4 regions of the Alishewanella sp. BS5-314 genome follow, and region 3 is predicted to be linked to each of the others. Evidence: predicted binding sites of a transcription regulator. Region 3 holds the regulator's gene; each other region holds the start of a gene.
The links. Region 3 encodes sigma-54, which starts transcription at its own class of promoters, with help from an activator protein. Its sites were predicted from a motif close to GTTGGCACGNNNNTNGNNT; they were not measured.
Positions count from the first base shown of each region.

Region 1: the regulator sigma-54 is predicted to act here: its motif matches at 2,448-2,466, upstream of H1D31_RS05870 (flagellar hook-length control protein FliK).
Region 2: the regulator sigma-54 is predicted to act here: its motif matches at 3,607-3,625, upstream of H1D31_RS06550 (PEP-CTERM sorting domain-containing protein).
Region 4: the regulator sigma-54 is predicted to act here: its motif matches at 3,469-3,487, upstream of glnK (P-II family nitrogen regulator).

Region 1 covers NZ_JACEHJ010000002.1:290,883-296,646, reverse strand. The annotation lists gene fliL (flagellar basal body-associated protein FliL) at 1-291, opposite strand, end outside; gene H1D31_RS05870 (flagellar hook-length control protein FliK) at 382-2,313, opposite strand; gene fliJ (flagellar export protein FliJ) at 2,802-3,254, opposite strand; gene fliI (flagellar protein export ATPase FliI) at 3,251-4,594, opposite strand; gene fliH (flagellar assembly protein FliH) at 4,629-5,432, opposite strand; gene fliG (flagellar motor switch protein FliG) at 5,443-5,764, opposite strand, start outside.
Region 2 covers NZ_JACEHJ010000002.1:441,182-446,945, reverse strand. The annotation lists gene H1D31_RS06565 (aminotransferase class V-fold PLP-dependent enzyme) at 1-1,896, opposite strand, end outside; gene fadR (fatty acid metabolism transcriptional regulator FadR) at 2,027-2,743, opposite strand; gene dsbB (disulfide bond formation protein DsbB) at 2,929-3,462, shown strand; gene H1D31_RS06550 (PEP-CTERM sorting domain-containing protein) at 3,711-4,232, shown strand; gene H1D31_RS06545 (S8 family serine peptidase) at 4,438-5,764, shown strand, end outside.
Region 3 covers NZ_JACEHJ010000002.1:2,107,370-2,113,133, reverse strand. The annotation lists gene H1D31_RS14395 (putative monovalent cation/H+ antiporter subunit A) at 1-437, opposite strand, end outside; gene H1D31_RS14390 (HPr family phosphocarrier protein) at 613-891, opposite strand; gene rapZ (RNase adapter RapZ) at 881-1,738, opposite strand; gene ptsN (PTS IIA-like nitrogen regulatory protein PtsN) at 1,735-2,208, opposite strand; gene hpf (ribosome hibernation promoting factor) at 2,211-2,498, opposite strand; gene H1D31_RS14370 (RNA polymerase factor sigma-54) at 2,524-4,041, opposite strand; gene lptB (LPS export ABC transporter ATP-binding protein) at 4,157-4,879, opposite strand; gene lptA (lipopolysaccharide transport periplasmic protein LptA) at 4,876-5,367, opposite strand; gene lptC (LPS export ABC transporter periplasmic protein LptC) at 5,357-5,764, opposite strand, start outside.
Region 4 covers NZ_JACEHJ010000001.1:509,033-514,796, reverse strand. The annotation lists gene acnB (bifunctional aconitate hydratase 2/2-methylisocitrate dehydratase) at 242-2,839, shown strand; gene H1D31_RS02380 (YacL family protein) at 2,922-3,311, shown strand; gene glnK (P-II family nitrogen regulator) at 3,533-3,871, shown strand; gene H1D31_RS02370 (ammonium transporter) at 3,883-5,151, shown strand.

The DNA of each region.
Region 1 (5,764 bases), 1.8 Mb from region 3:
CATCAGTTGCACCCGGATCTGTACCAACCGATCCCGGTTTGCCCCCGCAACATTAAATACGAAAGGTCGTGGCATCTGCACATAAAGCGCCGAGCCCTGCGCCACGGTTGGGCCAGCGCCAGCTTCAGTGCCAGCTTGCTCGCTAGTGACTGGGGCACTGCTATCACCGCCACTTAACAGAAAAAATGCCACCACCGCCAATACCAGCAGCAGGCCGGCAGCTGCGCCGATAATGATCAGTTTTTTCTTTTTTGCGCCCTGATCGACCAATTCCAGTTCATTTTCCGCCATACCACGGCTCCCTCAGCCCCACTGTAAAGATGTTATTATGCTCACCGGCCCGAAACTTTGTAAATGAAAAGTCAGACAGTTGGCTGTTGCTTAAGCATAGTAGTCAACCAAACGCTCAGAAAGCTTAACCTGAATTTGCTGGGTCGGCATTGCGTCATCGCCTGTATCAGCCAATTCTGTGCCTTGCTGCTGCCCCTGACTATTCTGACCGGTTTGCTGGCGCTCTTGCTGCTGCACCTGGCCTTCTCCCAATTGGATCCCTTGTTGCTGTAACATTTCCCGTAAACGGGGCATTTGCTGCTCCAATAGTTCTTTTGCTGCTTGCTGCTGCACGATAAATTGCACTGATGCTTGTTCCTGCTGCAGATTTACCCGGATCTGCATCTGACCAAGCTCGGCAGGATCAAGCCGGATTTCGGCAACCTGAATATTTTGCCTGACCATTACATGCACCCGCTCACGCAGCTGCAAAGTGGCATCCTGCTGCTGCAGATTCAGTTGCTTTAATTTCGCACTCAGCTCTGGACTGGCAACCGGAGCATCCGCTTTCTGTTGCTGTATAAGCTGCTGCTCAAACCGGTTTTGTAATTGGGTCGTCGTTTCAGCTAAGTTGCCAGCTTGCACTTGCACTGCGCTGGCGCTGTTTGCGGCTAGCACGACTTCCAACCGACTAATCGGCGGCAAGGCTTTGTCTGAGCTGGTTTCCACTGGCGGAATCGCATCTGTCAGGCTGACGTTACGACCAGCACTGCGTTCGCGTGACGCTGTTTCGCTGTCAACTTTACTATGCCGCTCCGCTGTTCCCTTTGCTGCCGGCGAGGTTCCCGCAACACGGCTAACCGCAGCTTGCAGCGGCGCCGCAGACTGGCTGACAGCCTGAGGCGCTGCCGTAACAGCCAGCGCAGCGACCTCAGCTACGTCGTTAATAACAACAACCGGCTCAACCGCCGTTTTATCCACTGGCACTGTTGGATCCGCAACGGCTTTACTGCTACTCAACGGGGCTGTCTGCTGAGCCGCTTGGGACGGCAGCATCTGTTGCATCAGTTCAACAACTTCTTGCTCCGGCGCAAGCATCGCGGCAGAGGTAGTTTCCGGAGCTATCGCTGGCTGAAGTGGCGTCTGCGGCACAGCAGAAGTCGGCGTGCTGACTATCGCTTTATCAGCCTGACCGTCGGTAACGCCTGCAGCTTTGGCACTGACCACCGGCTGCATGATCGTACGTTTTAAATCAGCCGCTGCTTGCGTGACTACGGTTCGCTCCGACTTCGCCTGAAGTTGCAGCACGGGGTCGAGGTTGGCCTGAGCCGTTTCTTGCTCAACCTCGGTGCCTGATGGCTCAGTAGCCGACGCCGCTATAGCGGGCGCAGATATTACAGGCTCTGATAATTGCTGCGCCGTGCCAACTTTAGTTGTCGGGCTGCTACTGCTCTGTTGTCTTGTGGTGTCAAACTGCTGACTGAAAATTAACTCTGCTTGCTCTGCCGGTAATAATGGCGACTCTGGTACAGGCCCGATTTGCTGTTCAATTACCTGGTGCTGCATTAACTGCTGTTGGATCGCCATAAAACGCTTTTTATCCAACTGTGCACTGGTTTGGTTTGCCTGTTCAATTAAGCCCAACCAGGAAATAGCCGCCTGCTGTGCAACCGGCTCAGGTTCAACAGGCGGTAACGAAATTTCGGACCAGACGGCAATGTCCGCATCCGACAATTCTACTGGTATTGGTTCAGCAGCTGCTGCCACTGATTGCCCGGCCGGATCCGCTGCCACAACGGCTGGTACCGGTAGCGGAGTCAGCTCAGCTTCTGCAACGGGTTCAGGGGAGGCAAGCTGGCTGGGTACAGCGGCAACAGACTGCCGCTGCGGCAACTGTTGTTGTTGTTCGTCACTGAGCAAGCGGGCAAAAGTGGTTTCGCCGTTATAGCCAGCCTCCGCCGTAGTGGCAAAACCCGGCACTTCGCTAAATGCCAGCGACTCTGCCGGGTTTAACAGCATTGATATCTGCACACCTTGCGTCATAGAGATATACCTGTAATCCGTTGCTACTTGCGCCTGCGGTCAGTATTAGCTTGTGCACTGACTGACCTTGGGCTTTATTTGTTCGCCATCTTTGCGCTGCAAAAATGCTTGTCACAGTACTGCTGACAAATTACATTCAAAATTCGCGCCAGTTTTCAGTGACCCGGGGTAATGACATCGGCGCGCCAGCTCACGCTGTCGGTTTGACCCGCTGCCTCTGCTTAGGGCGTGTTGACGTTTACTGCTTGTTTTTGCAGCCGTTTGGCTGGTGTTTATACAAGGCAGAGCTTGTGATGTGTAGTTATTCTACATGAACAAGCGATAACGCAGTAGAAACGCCAGCCAAACGCTGCCCGGAGGGTTCGCGCTGGCGGCGCTTTGCTCTTTGTCACTCGTCACTTATTTAGAATGACTAAACTGCGCTCCTCGTTTCGCGATCAAAACGCCGCCAGTGCGAACAAAATCTAAGCAGCAAACGTCAACACGCCCTAGTCACTGTTTAGCAACAGCCGCTGCTGCATAAAGCGCTGCAGGGCATAATCATCTGCCAGTTTTTGTTGCTGCCGCTCCTGCGTCAGCTGTTCACGTTCAGCTGCTAACTGCAGCAATTTCTCTAATGCCTTACGTTTGGTTTGCATCTTCAACCAGCTTTGTTTGCGTTGTTCAGCTGCGTTTCGGCTTTGCTGTACCACCCGCGCTTGCTGGCTTAATGCCTCATCTAATTTGCTGATAAAAGCCAGAAACTGGTTATACTGCCTGCCGCCCAGCCCTATTGAGCCCTGCTGCTGGCTTTGTTGGATGTAGTCAGTGCGGTATTGCGCCAGCCCCTGATATTTTTGCTCGGCTTGCTGGTACATCTGTTGTGCCCGGACAAAGTTGGCCTGTAACTGTTCTTCGCGCTCTTTTTGTACTTTGATCAACAACGCTAGCTTACTGCTCATGTTCTACCCCGTTGATTCGGCGCCAGCTGGCTTAATGCACTGAGACAATCATCGTAAGGTACGACATCCTTCATCCCCTGTTGCAAGAACTGATTGATCCGCGGTAACAATTGGATCGCCAGATCCAACTGGGGATCACTACCGCGAACATAGGCGCCGATAGCAATCAGATCTTTACTTTGCTGATAGCTGGCATAGAGTTGCTTAATGCTACGCGCCAGTAACTGATGCTCTTCACTGGTAACGGCCGGCATCACCCGGCTAATTGACTTCTCAATATCGATGGCAGGAAAGTGTCCAGCGTCAGCAAGTTGCCGCGATAACACGATATGGCCATCCAGGATCGCCCGTGACGCGTCGGCAATCGGATCCTGTAAATCATCGCCTTCAGATAATACCGTGTAAAAGGCCGTAATTGAGCCCTGATGGCCGGAGCCGTTACCGGCCCGCTCCACCAGCGCCGGTAATTTGGCAAACACCGAGGGAGGGTAACCTTTGGTTGCCGGCGGCTCGCCAACAGCCAGAGCTATCTCACGCTGCGCCTGGGCATAGCGGGTAATTGAATCAATAAGTAACAAAACATCAAGCCCTTGGTCCCGGAAGTACTCCGCAACCTGAACCGCGGTTTCACAGCCTTTTAGCCGCATCAGCGGCGAAACATCTGCCGGCGCCGCCACGACCACAGCCCGGCTTTTACCGTCTTCGCCAAGGATCTCGTCGATAAACTCTTTCACCTCGCGGCCACGCTCACCGACCAGCCCGACCACGATAACATCTGCGGCAGTGCCGCGGGTCATCATGCCGAGCAGTACGCTCTTACCGACCCCTGAGCCGGCAAACAACCCCATCCGCTGGCCTTTTCCCACTGTCAGGATGGCATTGATAGTGCGGACGCCGACATCCAGCGGCTGTTTAATCGGACGCCGGTGTAAAGGGTTTATGGCTTTACCTTTGCCACTGCTAAACTGCGTCGCCGCGATGGGGCCTTTACCGTCCAGAGGTCTGCCAACACCGTCAATCACCCGCCCCAATAAGCTCATACTTAGAGGTACCCCTTTGTACTGCAGTAACGGAGTTACCCTGGCACCCGGTACCACGCCCTCGATATCCTCTTGCGGCATTAAAAACACTTTATCCTGTGCAAAGCCAACCACTTCAGCCAGCAGATCGCCACGGGCCCCTTCGACCAGACAAGCCTGACCAATAGCCGCGCTGCAGCCGGTGGCTTCCAGGGTCAAACCGACAACCCGCACCAAGCGACCGGATACCGCAGGCTTGCTGGATTGAATAAATTGATGTTGTTGCTGCAAAAACTGCTGCAGTTTAGCGGGTTCAGCCATCTTAGCTCACTGTCACAACGGCCGGAGGGCCTGATTAGTGTTCGTTATCGGCCTGATGCAGGAAGTGTTCCAGACTGCTGTTAATGCGTTGCGTCAAACTTCTGTCAACACTGGTTTTTTCAGCTTCGACCAGGCAACTACCGCGCTCAAGCAAGGGATCGGCCAGCAGTTGCCAGTGTTGGGCTTGTATTTGCTCGTCACTGTAATGACTACGGATAATGGCGAGATCATCAGGATGTAATTTAATCCGCATCAGTTCGGTTTTCAGTGGTAATGCAGCAGTTGCTTCCTGTATAGCCAATAGGATCACCTGCGGATTGGTCTTGACCTCGACCCCAATCACCGCCTTGGCCATTGCCAGGGCTAACTCCAGCAAGCTCTGCTCTACCTGTTGGTTCAAACCGGCCAATGGTTGTTGTAGCTGGTCCAGCAGCAAGGTCAGCTGGCCCAGTTTTTCATCAATTTCCGGTTGCACTGCCATCAGGCCTTGTTTCTTACCCTCAGCCAATCCCTGCGCCGTGCCATCCTGCAGACCTTGCAAACGACCATCCTGATAACCCTGACTAAAGCCTTCTTCCTTGCCCTGAGCGACGCCTTCCTCATACGCAGCCTGTCGGATCTGTTCAATCTCATCCGCAGTAAGTGGCTTGATTTCGCTGCTGTCTTCTTCCTGTGCTACCACTGACGAGGTCGGCCGTTTCAGGTTCAGTGCATTGGTGGTCTCATCCTGCTCCACCTCGGCAGTCAGATCCAGCGTCTGCCAGGCACGCAGCAGATCTTCGACCTCTGCGTCTGGTGAGAACGGTTTCTTGTAACGAAACGCATCTTGGTTATTCATTCAACTGACCTTAGAGGAATTCTTCACCGCCACCGCCACCAAGCATAATTTCACCGGCATCAGATAAGCGACGGGCAATCGACAGAATTTCTTTTTGTGCCGTTTCCACTTCGCTGACGCGAACTGGTCCCATGGCTTCCAGATCATCCTGTAACAGCTCGGCTGCGCGTTTCGACATGTTTTTGAAGATTTTCTCTTTCAGATTCTCGTCAGTGCCCTTCAGTGCTTTCATCAGCACATCTTGCTGCACTTCCCGCAGTATCGTTTGAATACCACGATCATCAACATCAATCAGGTTTTCAAACACAAACATCAGATCCTGAATTTGTTGT
Region 2 (5,764 bases), 1.7 Mb from region 3:
CAGGTGACTGCTGGCTTGCTGCAACTGCCAACACTGCTGATTTAACACCTGTTGCCATTGTTGCTGCGGTGCGCCGGCCAATAAGCTTTCCAGCAGCGGGCTTTCCTGGAGCGCCAGACTTAAACGGGTGACAAAGCGCTGTGCATAGTCATGGCTGGAAAACAGCAAGGTGTCGGGGTAGAGCTGAGCCGCCAGCTGTTGCAGGCTGTGTTGTAACATCAGCGCATCTCCACCTGCCAAATCGGTACGGCCAATACCACCAGGTAATAACAGATCGCCGACAAAGGCGGCTTTTAGCTCACCAGCTTGTTTTAGCAACAGGCTATACGCCAGTGGACTATGGCCAGGTGTGGCAATGCGGCTTAACTGGTAGGGGCCGATGTGCAGCTGTTGTTGATCCTGCGGCCAACCGGTTTGATCAAACTGTTGGCCGCTAAAAAGCTGCCGTAACAGCAGCGCAGCTTGTCCGGCTTGCTGGTGAATATGGGTTTCCAGCACGGCAACCAGCTTCAGGCCGCGGCTTTGTACGATATTCGATAAGCGCTCGGTCAGCGCCAGCACCGGATCAATAATCAGGGCTTGCCGGCTTTGCTGACACAGTAGCAAATAACTGCAGCAGGCATCATGTTTAAACTGATACAGGCCGCTGCTGGTCGGAATATTCAGCGGATCGCCATCTGTTAATACCAGGCCATGCTGTTTAACCACCGGCACCAGGCTTAGGATGCGCTGACAGGCTTGCTCACACTCGGCCTGACTAAACGCCGGCCCAAAGGATAAGCGGATAGCCCCTTCACTGCGCCAGCGCTCCAGCCCCATCGCATCCAGCACAAAGCTACCTGTAACTTTTGAACTACAGGCCGATCCTGAGCTAACCCGAATACCAGCGGCATCGAATAGATCCAGAATATCTTTGGCAAAAAAACCGGGAACCGAAAAGTTTAACGTGGTTGGCAGTGCCTGCGGTAAGTCGCTGTTTAGCACCAGTGCCGGAAATAACTGGCGTAGCGCCGCTAAGAGTTGTTCGCGGAACTGATAAAGTTGCTTGCTGCCAGCAAAGATGCTGTGCTCGGGTTCCAGCAATTGCTGAAAGATATAGTTTAGCGCCGCAATACCCGGCAGATTTTCGGTACCGGAGCGTAAGCCGCCTTCCTGGCCCCCACCGGTGATCAGTGGCTGATAAGGAGCCCCTTTGCGCACATATAAAAAGCCGATGCCTTTGGGGGCGTACAGCTTATGGCCACTAAAGGGCGCATAATCAATCCGGCTTGCCGCCAGATTGAGCGGCATTTTGCCCAGCGCCTGCACGCAATCAACCAACCAGTAAGCATCCGCATTATGCTGGTTTAGCAACTGCTCAATCGCCAGCAGGTCCTGCTGCACACCGGTTTCATTATTGGCAGCCATAGTACAGACCAGAGCCGCCTTTGGCAGCAGCTCTGCCAGCGCCGCTAAGTCGAGCAGGCCATTGGCAAGTACCGGGATGGCACAGATACTGGCATTAAGTTGTAGTAGGCTATTCCAGTGTTTCAGACTCTCCGGCACCGCCTTGTGTTCGGTTGCGCCATAGAGTAACAGGGTGTCAGGCCCCGCCAAGCCGCGCTCACGGATCGCCAGCAATGCCGACAGCACTGAGGTTTGGATGCCTTCGGTAGCTCCTGAGGTAAAGATAATGTCGCCGTTATCAGCGCCCAATAACTGGCGCGCCAGCTTGCGGCTGTGCTCTAACAACGCCTTGGCTTTAATGCCGGTACTGTGTGTGCTGCTGGGATTACCAAAATCCTGTTGCATACATTGCAACACGGCTTCCGCCGCGCCAGGTAGCACCGCCGTGGTAGCGTTGTTATCCAGATAGATCTCACTGACTTTCCGGCAGGTCATGGCTGCTACTGACATCTTGGACTCCGCTAAAGACACACTTATAACAATTGGGAATATCTTATATCAAAAAGTGTAGTCAGCCCAGTGCAACAGCCATAAAAAAGCCGCAGAGCGGGCTGCGGCTTTTATCTTAGACTAAGTTGGCTTATTCCATCAGATCGCGCGGAATGGTCGGCCGCAGTTCAGACCAGATCTTACCGCTGTCGATACCATATTTACGCACTGTCATCACCACATCATCATGCTTGCCGGTTTGCGCCAGGGCTTTTAATTGCTGATAGTACTGGCGGGCCAGTTCCCGCGCCGCCGGGCTGGAAAAGTAAAAGCGGGCAATTTTGTTATACAAACCACGGAAACCATTTAAAATCAGCACATAGATCCGGTTTGACGAATGTAAAGCCAATTCATGGTTCAGGTTATAGTCAAAATCAGCAAAGGCTTCGGCGGTATCTTCCAACTGCTCAGAGCCAGTCAGGGCATCAATGACCTGTTGTTGATGGGTTTTAATGGCGCCGCGAATATAAATCGCACTGATATTAGTCCGGGCAGATAACAGCTCGTCGACCAGATCCGGCATCCGCTCTTCGTCCAGCCGGGCCAGGGTTTCCAAAATATTCAGGCCTGAGGTTTCCCAAAAGTTATTTACTTTAGTGGGTTTACCATGCTGAATAGTCAACCAGCCATCACGCGCCAGCCGCTGTAATACTTCACGCAGCGTGGTACGGGTAACACCAATTAATTCGGAGAGCTCGCGCTCTGCCGGTAAAATAGAACCCGGGGCAAATTTGCCATTCCAGATAGAATCAACGATATATTCTTCGGCAAAGCCCGCCGGGCTTTGTGCTTTAATCAGATTGGTCATGCACCGTTATCCGTGTCAATAATGGTTCTTATAAGTTGGCACTGATTGTACCAGAGCCGATGCCATTAACAAGTCAGCTTGTAAAAATAGCTTGCCAGCTTGCCACTGCCCTTCGGCTTGCATTGTGTATTTTGTTGAAATCCCTTAGATTAGCCAGCAAAACAACAATAACAGATCGTCATACCATGTTTAAAACACTGAAATCCTTATCGATGCAACGCTGGCCCTGGTTACTGTTAGCGTTAACCGCTCTGGCTATGGAGCTAACCGGGCTGTATTTCCAGTACGCGTTAAATTATCAGCCTTGCATTAAATGTATTTATATCCGGGTTGCTTTTGCCGGTATTTTACTGGCGGCGTTACTGGCGTTACTGGCACCTCGTAATACGGTAATGAGGTTTGCCGCACTGAGCTTGTGGCTAAGTAGTGCCTTATATGGCCTATATCAGGCGCAGGAGCTGGTAGGTATTGAACAAATTTTAGCCGAGGGTGGCTTTACGACCTGCGCCTTATTTGCGGATTTTCCAACCTGGCTGGCGTTAGATAAATGGCTGCCCGCGGTATTTGAGGTGACCGGCACCTGTGGTAGTGTGGATTGGCAATTTGCCGGTTTAAGCATGGCGGCCTGGAGCCGACTGATTATGTTTACCTATAGTTTAACAGCTACTATCATCATCCTTAGCCAGTTCACAAAGTTATCACGCAATCCTTACCGTTAGTATTCAGCATCTGCAACCTGTAGCTAATTCAGGTAGCAGATGCTGTAGCCCCACCAAAAGAATAGGTTCCGCACCATCCGTTCTAGGTTAAAAGAATAAAGAAAACCGCTTAATTGTTAACAGAGTTGACCTTGCTGTTAATGAGCTGGCATGAAGCGTGCATCCTGGATTTTGCAGTGCAGTTACTCTCAAACTGCATAAAAATGCATAATTTATAATAAACATTAATAATCCAGGAGTACGAATTAATGAAGAAGTTTTTTTCTGCGCTACTGCTTTTAGCCGGGTCCTTTGTATTGTTCCAACCTTCTGCTCACGCTTCTCTGATCCTTAGTCAGGATATCTATGAAGTTGAAGGTAGCAATAAAGCCTTAATAGGTTCTGTCAGCATCAATGTGCTAGAGGCGTTTGAATTTGATGTTGATAAATTTGAGGTCGAAGCCTGGTTTGAGTTGACGTTATTTGGAACAAGTTTTGTTCAGCAAATGAGCGATTTATTTTATGCTGAGTTTTCGATGAGCAATCTGAAACAAGGCCTGTCTTTTTTAACCTTCGAAGTCCTGGATGAGTTCAACAACATCAGCTACCAACTCTTTTTTGCTGATGATTTTGGTTTTATGGACATTTCAGCAGGCAGCTCATTAGGTGTTATTGAGATCTCTCTTGGTAATGCGCGGCTACCCGTACCGGCTCCCGCCACACTGGCTTTATTGTTGTTAGGGATGATTGGTTTAGCAAAGACTCGTCGTAGCTACACAGCAAAGCGTTAATACTGTCAGCTTTTATTACACCAATTTAAACACTTGCCGAAAAACATCATATAGCTGTCAGTTTTCTTTACAGTTAACTATAAAGGTGTTTTTTTAGCATAGTTATTCAAGTTGGTGCTAAAGCTAAGTACGATCTTAATAATGAGAAATAAAAATAATGCTAACAAAAAAACTTAATACTAAAATCAAGCTATTGAGCTTGTCTGTGATAGCAACCTGCTCAATCGGCAGCGTTGTTGCCAACCCTAACCTTGCTGCCAACCCGTTTGAGATCAGCGTTGATACCAGCGAACTTCAATTGTCTGAGCTTTCAGCAACCAAGGCTCCCTATATTATTCAGGTTAAAGGTCTGACTGGCGTTGAGCAAGCGGTAAATTTAGGCGAGCTGGCACCTAACAACCAACTGGCGGCGGGCAATATGTACAATGCCCAATCACCCGCTATGCAGGCCTATAATGAACGGGTAAGACAGTTCCATCAGCAGTTGGCTGAACAACAGGGCATCAGCAATATCCTGCACTCTTTCACGCACACCTTTAACGGTTTTTCTGCGGTGTTAACTGCTGACGAGGCTCAGCGCTTACAACAACATCCTGATGTTATTGGTATCTGGCTGGATGAACCAATGCAACTGGATACAGCAAACACACCTGAATTCCTTGGTTTAAACGGTGCAAATGGTCAGCATACCCTTGGAGTGAAAGGCGAAGACGTCGTTATTGGTATTATCGATTCCGGTATTTGGCCTGAGAATCCAAGCTTTGCTGATGACGGTACTTATTCATTGCTGGAAAAATTCACTGGTTTTTGTGATTCTGGCCAGGATGCAACCTTTCGTTGTAATAATAAACTGATCGGTGCGCGCTTTTTCAACCAAGCCTTTACCTCTGTTTATAATTTACAGCCAGGTGAATATCGCTCGCCCCGGGATGCGGATAACCACGGTACTCACGTTGCTGCCACAGCGGCGGGCAACGAGCGGGTGCAAGCTATTATTGACGGCCAGCCTGCTGGTTTTGTAACGGGTATCGCTCCGCGTGCACGTATTGCGGCATACAAAGCTTGCTGGAATAGCAGTTACACCAGTCCGAGTGGCGTTGCTGAGCGGGGTTGCTTTGGCGGTGATACCATGGCTGCGATTGATGCCGCGGTAGCGGATGGTGTCGATGTTATCAACTACTCAATCAGTGGCAGTACTACAAGCCTGACCACAATAGCGGCAGCCGCAAAACTTCGTGCAACTCAAGCCGGTGTTTTTGTCTCTGTTTCAGCTGGAAACAGTGGTCCGGGCGCTGGCACCGTGGGTACTCCTGCTCCATGGGTAATGAGTGTTGCCGCCTCAACTTATGACGGTACTTCTTTTGTCGCTGGCTCAACGAATTTTTCGGTATTAAGCGGAGCAGCAGCTGGCAATTACCAGGCAGTTGAAGCTTCAACCACAGTGCCACTGTCGACAATAAGCCCGGTTCAGGCTGATTTGGCCGTTGCTAATCCAATTTTAGCCTGTACTACACTGACTAATAGCGCAGCTC
Region 3 (5,764 bases):
CCAATCAGCATAAAGGAGCTGACGGTGGTCAGTTCCCAGAACACAAATAAGGTGATCAGATTATCGGATAATACCAGGCCGAGCATGGCGCCCATAAAGCTGAGCAAGAATAAAAAAAAGCGCCCCAGTGCCGGATGCCCTTGCAGATATTGGCCGGCATAGCAGAGGATAAAGGTGCCGATACCGGTGATCAGTAAGGCAAAGAGTAACGACAAGCCATCCAGCATAAAGCTGAGCTGAATACCCAGCCCCGGAAACCATGGCCAGCTTTGCAGCAGCGGCTGCCCCTGACTGACGGCACTGAGTTGGCTGGCGAAATAGATAAATAGCGTAGCGGGTAACAACGCTAGCACCAGACCAGTATGTTTACCGAGCAGTCGATACAGATGTGGCGCGATACAGGCGAGCAAAAAGATCGAGAGGACCACATATAACATAAGCTACTCCTGTTTAGATAGCCTGAAATTGCGGTTGATACGCACCCCAGCGTGGCGCGGATTGCTGTTTAAGAGTAGTTCAAGCTACTAATTTTCAATTAAAAAAACTGAACAAGGCAGTAAAGGTAGCAGATTTAGGGGGGGGAATAAAGAAAAACCGGCCGAAATCGCCGGTTCAGAGCTCGTCAAAGCCGGCGTCTATTAACGCCACTATCGCCTCTAGCGCTGCTGCAGCATCAGGCCCTTCAGTGGTAACAGTCAGGGTTTTGCCCTTGCTACTGGCCAGCATCAGCAGTGCCAGCACACTACCGGCATCGGCCGTTTTACCGTCATCCTGCACCAGTTCAACCTTAGCCGAAAATTTCTGGCACAGTTGTACCAACTTAGTGGCAGCCCTGGCATGTAACCCCAGCTGATTGATGATGGTAACCTGTTGACTGAGTTTAGCGGCCATGATGACGTTTTAACTCCCGGTGCCGGATTTGCACATCATCACGTTGACTGCGATAGCTTTCCGCCAGACTTTCCGCGATATAAACCGAACGGTGTTGGCCACCGGTGCAACCGATAGCGATTGTCAGGTAGCTGCGGCTATTACGCTCCAGATGCGGTAACCAACTGCTGATAAAGCTGTTAATTTGCCAGATATATTTACCTACTATGGCTTCTGCCGCCAGATAGTCCTTTACTGGCTGATCCAGACCCGTCAGGGGCTTTAACTCTGGTTCCCAATGCGGATTGGGCAGAAAACGGGCATCAAACACAAAGTCGGCATCCTTGGGAATGCCATATTTAAAGCCAAAGGACTCAAACAGGATCACCAGGCGACCGGTTTTCTGGCCAAGGATCCGTTCACGCAATACTTCTGCCAGTTGGTGTACGTTAAGGTCAGTGGTATCAATATAGAGATCGGCGCGGCTGGCAATAGGATCTAACAGTTGCTGTTCGCGGGAGATCGCTTCATCCAGTGACATCGCCTGGTGAGATAGCGGATGTAAACGCCGGGTTTCGCTAAAGCGTTTAATCAGGGTGGTATGGTCCGCATCCAGATACAGGATAGTCAGTTCCAGCTTACGCGGCAGGTAAGACAGGATCTCCGCCAGCTCTTCCGGTTCATTCGGCAGATTACGTACGTCAATACTGACGGCAACCCGCTCATACTGACCCATCACCGCATTAGCGAGAGTCGGTAATAAATTAACCGGAATATTGTCGACGCAGTAGTAGCCCAAATCTTCCATTACTCTCAGCGCCACCGATTTTCCTGAACCTGAGCGGCCACTGACTACCAGCAGTTTCATTTTTCACCCGTTTGTTGGCTATAGTCCATTAATAACTGATACAGCTCCTGATCAGAACTGGCATGTCGGATCTTTTTGGTCAGATCTTTTTGAGTCAGCAGTTTTGCAATACCAGAAAGTGTAGTTAAGTGAGCCTGACACTGATCTTTCGGGATCAGGATGGCACAAAAAATATCGACGCCCTGGTTATCGATAGCGTCAAAGGGGATCGGATCCTGGCTTACCACAAATATCAGGATCGGTGAGGTAACGCAGTCGAGCTTGCCATGGGGAATGGCAATACCACCACCAATACCGGTTGAACCCAACTTTTCCCGGGTCATCAGGGCTTCCAGAATGCTGTACTCAGACATCTCTGGCAGCTGTTGATGAGCCAGTTCGGCAATATATTCGAGGATCCGTTTTTTGCTGTTAAAAAGAACTGCACTCTTGGTGCAGTTCTTCTCCAGCATAGCGCTTAAATTTATCATGGTTAGTGTCGCGACAACTTTTCTTTGTGTTTAATCACTTGCCGGTCCAGTTTATCAATTAACTGGTCAATTGCAGCATACATATTTTCATCTTCTGACACCGCAAAGACTTCACCGCCGTTTAAATGTACTTTGGCTTCAGCGATTTGCTTCAGTTTTTCCACGTTCAGAATAACATGCACGTTATTGATATTCTCGAAATGACGCTCCAGCTTGGAAAATTTACTGTCTACATATTCTCTCAGAGAGTCGGTAATTTCTACATGACGGCCAGTTAAGTTGATTTGCATAGACTCTTCCTTCTTGTTAAGACACTTACAGCAAGGTCTTTCGTTGATTAGATGGCGCAATAAACAGCGATTCACGGTACTTGGCGATGGTACGCCTTGCGACATTGATCCCCTGTTCGGATAAGATTTCTGCCATCTTACTGTCACTCAGTGGCTTAGCCGGGTTCTCTGCTGCCACCAATTTCTTAATAAAGGCACGGATGGCGGTAGATGAACATTCACCACCACTCTCTGTACTAACATGACTGGAGAAGAAGAATTTAAGTTCAAAAATTCCGCGCGGCGTATGCATATACTTTTGGGTAGTAACCCGGGAAATTGTTGACTCATGCATACTTACCATTTCTGCCACATCATTTAATACCATGGGTTTCATGGCCTCTTCGCCATGCTCAAAAAAGGCTTGTTGCTGTTGCACGATACAGTTGGCGACCTTTAGCAAGGTTTCGTTGCGGCTTTCCAGACTTTTCAAAAACCATTTCGCCTCCTGCAGATGTGAGCGGATAAACTGGCTGTCGGCACTGCTTCTGACCGTTCTGGACAGCGCAGCATACTGCTGGTTGATTTTCACTTTGGGCATGGCATCCGGATTCAGCTCCACCTGCCAACGACCTTTAACCTTGGTAACCACTACATCAGGAATCACATATTGCTGTTCCTGCCTGATCACATCGGCGCCGGGGCGCGGGTTCAGGCTGTGGATCAGGCGCATCACTTCTTTTAACTCATCTTCTTTGAGTTTAGTCACCCGCATCAAAGAACGAAAGTCCCGGTTAGCTAAAAAGTCGGTATATTCGCTGATTATTTGTTTTGCATCATTTAAATAGGGGGTGGCAGGATCAAACTGCCGTAGCTGGATCAGCAAGCACTCTTTCACTGAGCGGGCCGCCACACCGACAGGGTCAAACAATTGGATCCGTTTTAATACAGCCTCGACTTCATCGGCTTCGACATCCGGCAGCTGCAGTGAGGCTAAGATATCTTCCACATCTATGGTCAGTAAACCGGCTTCATCGACGGCTTCAATAATGACTTCGGCAATGGCGCGGTCTGTCTCAGAAAAAGGGGTAAGGTCCATTTGCCAACGCAAATAATCCTGCAAGGTTTCAGTGGTTTCGCCCTGATATACCAGATCCTCGTCTGGCAGGGCGCCATTGCTGACCGGGGCGGCACTGACTAAATCGTCCCAGTTATTGTCCAGTGGTAAGTCCTCCTGGATATTCTGCTCGGCCATTGCCTCGCTGGTATCGCGCTCACTAACGTCATTAAATTCCGGATAATCGTCATTACCAGCCTGGTAGTCTTCACTGTCAGACGTTGACCCGCTGCTTTCTTCACGGTTGATATTCGACAGGCTCAGGTCGGTCTCGGGCGTGCCCGGTTCGAAGTCGTCGTCGGGCTCAAGCAAGGGGTTGGCATCCAGCGCTTCCTGAATTTCCTGCTGCAGCTCAATGGTGGAAAGCTGCAATAAGCGGATCGCTTGCTGCAGCTGCGGCGTCATTGTTAGCTGTTGGCCAAGGCGAAGTTGTAAAGACGGCTTCATGTAAGTCTGATTCTCTCCTGAGTATATCCCCTCCATCCTGGAAGTGGCTGCGGTCTGTGCCGCCTGATTGCGCCTTCCGTGTCAGCGGGTGGAGGACTTGACGCTGATTGCCCTACTATAGCCTGAATTGCTCACCCAGGTATACATCGCGGACCTGTTGATTCGCTAACACATCCTGCGGCGAGCCGGCGGCAATTAATTCACCATGACTGACAATATAGGCTATTTCGCAGACATCGAGGGTTTCCCGCACATTATGGTCAGTGATCAGTACCCCGATGCCGCGCTGGCATAGGTGCTGAATAATTTTTTTAATATCCAGCACCGAAATCGGGTCCACGCCGGCAAAGGGCTCATCCAGCAAAATAAAAGCCGGATCTGCGGCCAGGGCGCGTGCGATCTCTACCCGCCGCCGCTCACCACCAGACAGCGCCATGCCAAGACTATTCTTAATATGCCCGATATGAAATTCTTCCAGCAAGTCATCGGCGATTTCTTCCCGTTGCTGCCGGTTAAGTTCCTTTCGGGTTTCCAGAATTGCCAGCAAATTGTCGTATACCGTCAATTTGCGGAAAATCGAACTTTCCTGCGGTAAATAACCAATACCCGCCCGAGCCCGCTGATGAATAGGGGCGAAGGTGATATCTTGCTCGTTTAACGTGATCTGACCTTTATCGGATGGCACCAGACCAACAATCATATAAAAAGTGGTGGTTTTGCCGGCACCATTGGGTCCCAACAAGCCAACGATCTGACCTGCTTTGACTTCCAGACTGACATCTTTTACCACCTGCCGGCCTTTATAGCTTTTGGCCAGATGTGAAACCACTAACTTCATTGATTTTCCTTGGTTTCCGGCGTGAAAATGGTGGTTACCCGCCGGTTTTGTTCACTGCCGGCCGTTAACTGTTGTAACTCGATGTTATAACGAATCACATCACCACGCACCAGAGAACCGCTCTGGGTAAGCTCGGCATCCGCAGTCAGCGTCAGGGTCCGGCTGGCCAAATCGTAGCGGATCTCATTCGCCTGAGCCGTTACCGGCCGGTCGCCTTCCAGTAATTGGGAATAGGTAGCCGGACGACCGGTAAAAATAAACACCTCATTACCTTTACCGGCACTGGCATTGATCTCCAGCTTATCGGCTTTGATCAGCAAGGAGCCTTGGGTGACTTCCACATTGTTGACGTAAACCGCGATATTATCGCGAATGGACGCCTCGGTATTATCTGCGTTAATCGCAATCGGCAAAGTATGATCTGGCTTCGTCGCTGCCAGAGCTTGCGAACTAAAAAATACTGCAGCGATTAATAACTTAGTTTTCATTGGCGTATACCGTTTCCAGATGTTTTTGCAGCACTAAATGTTGTGCCGTGAGGTCGGCCTGCAGGCCGATGCCCAGAATATAAAAGCCTGGTCCGCTAAGCCGCACCCGCTCATGCGTTTGCAGCGTTTTTTCTGGCAACAGCATTTGTAATGAGGCTGTTTCAACCTGTTCAATAAACTCGCCAGGCAGCAAATTTCTGAGCAGGACTTGCTGTTCCAGAATAATTTTATCTTCCGGAAACCAAATACCTTGCTGACTGCTGATTTCCCAAGCGGCTTGATGTTCATCGTTAAACAGGGTGTAGCGCGGCAATTCAAACTGCGTAAAACCCAGTTGCTCAAAATGTTCCAGCCGTTTGGCTTGCAGATGATCCGCAATATAGCCCTGCTGGTCATA
Region 4 (5,764 bases), on a different contig from region 3:
CCGTGGTTACCTTGTTTGGAAATCGCAAGGTGCCACGGCTTTTTGCTGCCTTGGTCAGACCACTATAAATTAAAATTACCTGCCTGACGCTTTGTATTCAGCAAATTTATAACCATTATAAGTGTGTGTGCATTAGTGTTAATATGCTTTTGCTCTGATCTTTCTTATAATTGAGCCCATTCATTCACCGGAATGACGTTGCAGTGACCAGACTGCAAGCAACGACCAAGAGGACATAACTGTGTTACAAGAATATCGTGAACACGTGGCGGAACGCGCCGCCCAGGGTATCCCGGCTAAGCCCTTAAATGCTGAGCAAGTTGCTGCCTTAGTTGAATTATTAAAGAACCCGCCAAAAGGCGAGGAAGAGGTTATTTTAGATCTGCTGGTCAACCGGGTTCCGCCTGGCGTTGATGAGGCCGCTTATGTTAAAGCCGGTTTCCTGGCGGCGGTCGCCAAAGGCGAAGCGGCCAGCCCGTTAATCAGTGCCGAGCGTGCCGTTGAGCTGTTGGGTACTATGATGGGTGGTTACAATATTGAGCCACTAATCAGCCTGCTGGATGATGCCAAGCTGGCGCCAGTTGCCGCCAAGGCGCTGTCACACACCTTACTGATTTTCGATGCTTTCCATGACGTCACCGAGAAAGCGGATGCCGGTAATCAGTATGCCAAACAAGTACTGCAAAGCTGGGCTGACGCCGAATGGTTTGAAGCCAAGCCAGAACTGGCGAAGAAAATTACCGTTACCGTGTTTAAAGTAGCCGGTGAAACCAACACCGACGATTTATCACCTGCACCGGATGCCTGGTCACGCCCGGACATCCCACTGCATGCGTTAGCCATGTTGAAAAACAGCCGCGAAGGTATCGAACCGGATCAGCCTGGTACTGTTGGCCCGATCAAGCAGCTGGAACAGTTGAAACAAAAAGGTTTCCCACTGGCTTATGTCGGTGACGTAGTCGGTACCGGTTCATCACGTAAATCAGCCACTAACTCAGTGCTGTGGTTTATGGGTGACGATATTCCATACGTACCGAACAAGCGCGGTGGCGGCTTTGTATTAGGCGGTAAGATTGCGCCGATTTTCTTCAATACCATGGAAGACTCAGGTGCACTGCCAATTGAGGTTGATGTCAGCAAGCTCGAGATGGGCGATGTGATCGACATTCTGCCATATGAAGGCAAAATCGTGCGCCATGGTAGCGGCGAAGTGCTGGCTGAATTCAGCCTGGCAACTGACGTATTAATTGACGAAGTGCGTGCCGGTGGCCGTATTCCACTGATTATCGGCCGTGGTTTAACTGACCGTGCCCGTGAGTTCTTAGGTTTAGCTGCCTCTGACAAATTCCGTCGCCCACAAGCCAAAGCCGACACTGGCAAAGGCTTTACGCTGGCGCAGAAAATGGTGGGTAAGGCGTGTTGCGTGAAAGGCGTGCGTCCTGGTACTTACTGTGAGCCGAAGATGACTACCGTAGGTTCACAAGACACCACTGGCCCTATGACCCGTGACGAGTTAAAAGACTTAGCCTGTTTAGGTTTCTCTGCCGATCTGACGATGCAGTCGTTCTGTCACACTGCCGCTTATCCGAAGCCGGTCGACGTGGATACGCATCATACTCTGCCAGACTTTATTATGAACCGTGGCGGTGTCTCACTGCGTCCGGGCGATGGTATTATCCACAGCTGGTTAAACCGCATGTTGCTGCCTGATACTGTGGGTACCGGTGGTGACTCTCACACCCGTTTCCCGATTGGTATTTCGTTCCCGGCAGGTTCAGGTTTAGTGGCGTTCGCCGCAGCGACTGGTGTAATGCCACTGGATATGCCAGAGTCGGTACTGGTGCGCTTTAAAGGCGAAATGCAGCCTGGTATTACGCTGCGCGACTTAGTGCACGCCATTCCTTATGTTGCCATTCAGAAAGGTTTGCTGACGGTTGATAAGAAAGGTAAGAAGAACATCTTCTCTGGCCGTATCTTAGAAATCGAAGGTTTACCGAATCTGACCGTAGAGCAGGCGTTTGAATTATCTGATGCCTCTGCTGAGCGTTCAGCAGCCGGTTGTACCATCAAGCTGTCAAAAGAGTCGATTGCCGAATATCTGGAATCGAATATCGTGATGCTGAAGTGGATGATCGCTGAAGGTTACGGTGATGTGCGCACTATCGAGCGCCGTATCAATGCGATGCAGGCCTGGCTGAAAGATCCACAGCTGATGGAAGCCGATGCCGATGCTGAATACACTGAAGTGATCGAAATCGATCTGGCCGACATTAAAGAGCCGGTACTGTGTGCGCCAAACGATCCGGACGATGCCCGTTTACTGTCTGAAGTTGCCGGCGACAAGATTGATGAAGTGTTCATCGGTTCTTGTATGACTAACATTGGCCACTTCCGTGCTGCCGGTAAGTTACTGGATAAGTTCAAAGGCCAGTTACCAACCCGGTTATGGATTGCGCCACCGACCAAGATGGACCAGGCCCAGCTGACCGAAGAAGGTTACTACGGTATTTACGGCAAAGTGGGGGCCCGCACCGAGATGCCAGGCTGTTCACTCTGTATGGGTAACCAGGCGCGGGTGGCTGAGAAGTCAACGGTAGTGTCTACTTCTACCCGTAACTTCCCGAACCGTTTAGGTCAGGGTGCTAATGTGTATCTGGCGTCAGCTGAGCTGGCTGCGGTATCTTCAATTATCGGAAGATTACCGACAGTGGCAGAATATATGGAATATGCGAAACAGATCGATGCCACGGCAGCCGATACCTATCGCTACCTGAACTTCCATAAGATGCCGCAGTACACCAAAAAAGCGGATAATGTGATTATCCAGCAAGCGGTGTAAGCACTTAGTAACGACTAACAACGCCTGCCTTGTGCAGGCGTTGTTATTTCTGCAGCCGCAATAAAGCAAACAGTTGGCAAAGATGGAATACGACTTTATCTATGATCGCGACAGCCGGCGCTACCGGCTTAAACTCGCCACTGAACAAGCGGCGCTGCAGCAATTTCTGCTGGATGAGTTTGCGCACCGCGCCAGTGCTTACCAGCCGCTGCTAAGCCGGCTACAGGCACTCAAGCCTTATCAGGACTGGCAGTATCAGGGGCGTGAATTTAGCTTACTGGTGCAGCAGCAGGAAGTGCGGGTTTGCCATAATAGTCTGTTGGCGACGGAGAGCGGTGAGTTGGCCGTACAATCACTGCCGGAGGAGCTGGACGACGATTTACAGCTGGATGAAAGCGGGCTTTGCAGCGAATGTGGGCTGGCAGATTTGCTGTTGTTAATACAAGCCTGGCAGGAATTTCTGCCGGCATAACCTGCTACATAACGTCATGCCGATACGCTGCTTTTCAGATTGCCGGCGCGGGTACTGGCTTGCACTCTGGCAGGGAAAAACGCACTAAACTGGTGCGTTTTTTTTCGCCAACTGTAAGCTGTAAAGCTTAAGTTTATGTTTTATATCAAATAAAAATCTTGGCACAAGGTTTTCTTATCTTTTTAAGCGAACAGCATAATTAGTCGATAAGGAAAACCATCATGAAGCTTGTATGTGCCATCATCAAGCCGTTCAAACTGGATGATGTCCGGGAAGCGATTGCGGACATTGGGGTAGAAGGTTTAACGGTTACCGAAGTAAAGGGTTTTGGCCGCCAGAAAGGCCACACCGAGCTCTATCGCGGAGCCGAGTATCAGGTTGATTTCCTGCCGAAAGTGAAACTGGAAATTGCTACCCAGGACGATCAGGTAGAACGCTTACTGGAAGCGATCCAGAAAGCGGCTTATACCGGGCGGATCGGCGATGGCAAGATCTTTGTCTATGACCTGGAGCAGGCGGTGCGGATCCGTACCGGCGAAACTGACGCTGAAGCGATTTAAGGAGCCTTGCCATGCAAGAACAAATTTATCATTTACAGTTTGCGATGGACACCTTCTACTTCCTGATGTGTGGGGTGCTGGTGATGTGGATGGCGGCGGGCTTTTCGATGCTGGAAGCCGGTCTGGTGCGGGCCAAGAACACCACCGAAATTCTGACCAAGAATGTCGCGCTCTATTCGATTGCCTGCATCATGTATTTAGTCTGCGGCTACTACTTTATGTACGATGGCGGCATTTTCCTGCAAGGTATTGCAGAAATTGATGTAGATGCCACTTTAGCCTCCTTTGCGGAGCAAGATGATTTTACCGGTGACGCCGTCTATTCCGGTGCTTCTGACTTCTTCTTTCAGGTGGTCTTTGTCGCGACAGCAATGTCGATTGTCTCTGGTGCTGTAGCGGAGCGGATGAAATTGTGGGCCTTTTTAGCCTTTGCCGTGGTCATGACCGGCTTTATCTACCCGATGCAAGGCAGCTGGACCTGGGGCGGTAAAGAAGTATTTGGCTTATATAACTTAGGCGATCTGGGTTTCTCTGACTTTGCCGGCTCAGGCATAGTGCATATGGCGGGTGCGGCTGCAGCGTTAGCCGGGGTATTACTGTTAGGCGCCCGTAAAGGCAAATACGGTAAAGACGGTAAAGTCAATGCGATCCCAGGTGCCAATATGCCGCTGGCAGCTTTAGGTACTTTGATCCTGTGGATGGGTTGGTTTGGCTTTAACGGCGGCTCGGTATTAAAACTGGGTGATATTGCCAATGCGCACAGTGTGGCTGTGGTGTTTCTGAATACCAACGCCGCCGCTGCCTCAGGCGTGGTCGCAGCCCTGATTACCTCGGTGATCCTGTTCCGCAAGGCCGACCTGACCATGGCGTTAAACGGTGCTCTGGCGGGTCTCGTTGCCATTACCGCAGAGCCTTCTACGCCAACACCGCTGCAAGCCTCACTGTTTGGCGCTATTGCCGGTGTGTTAGTGGTCGCGTCTATCCTGGCGCTGGATAAAATTAAAATCGATGATCCGGTCGGTGCGATTTCAGTGCACGGCGTAGTGGGCTTATATGGTTTGTTATTAGTGCCTATTACCAATGGTGATAGCAGCTTTAGCGGCCAGATCATTGGTGCCCTGACCATCTTCGGCTGGGTATTTGCCACCAGTCTGCTGGTGTGGTACCTGCTGAAGTTAGTAGTGGGGATCCGGGTCAGCGAAGAAGCCGAATACGAGGGTGTCGACAGCTCAGAGTGTGGTATCGAAGCCTATCCTGAATTTGTCGCCTCGGTAAAGTAAGCAGCCCGCAGCGTGCAGGTGGCACGTTGCGGGAGCCTGTGGGCGAAACCCTGTTAGCACCGCTAACCGGCAATCCCCACTAAACCTGAACCACCTAAACACGTCTATCCTTGTCCTTTGTCTGAATTTGACGCCCCGTGGTGAAAGCCGCGGGGTTTTTTTATCTGTCAGCGGAACTGTTGCGCCAGGCACGGGTGTGCAAAGGCAGGAGAAAATAAGGCGGCCAGAAAGGTAGCTGGTATTAGCTGAAAAAAATATTAGCGTGTATTTGGGGTAAAAAAGCTGGGGCGAAAAAAGTGAGGTAGTATAAAGGAAGCGGGCCGCAAACTGCGCGGCCACTGATTCCTGATGCATCCATTGCAACCTCGATCCCTGAGGCAAATCCTGTTCGTCCTGATGGCATCCCGCCTGAGCATCCTGCAACTGACATCCGGTCAGTATCCTGAGTTCCGGTAGTGGGCACTCCGGTGCCCGCTGGCGCATCCTGCCGTCATCAACGATGACTTATCCTATGATGGTAACGGCTATCCTTACTACCATCTGCCTGGCCGCAGCCTGCGACCCGGGATCAATATTGCCATCCAAGGCTGTCCATCAAAGCTCTTTCATCCTG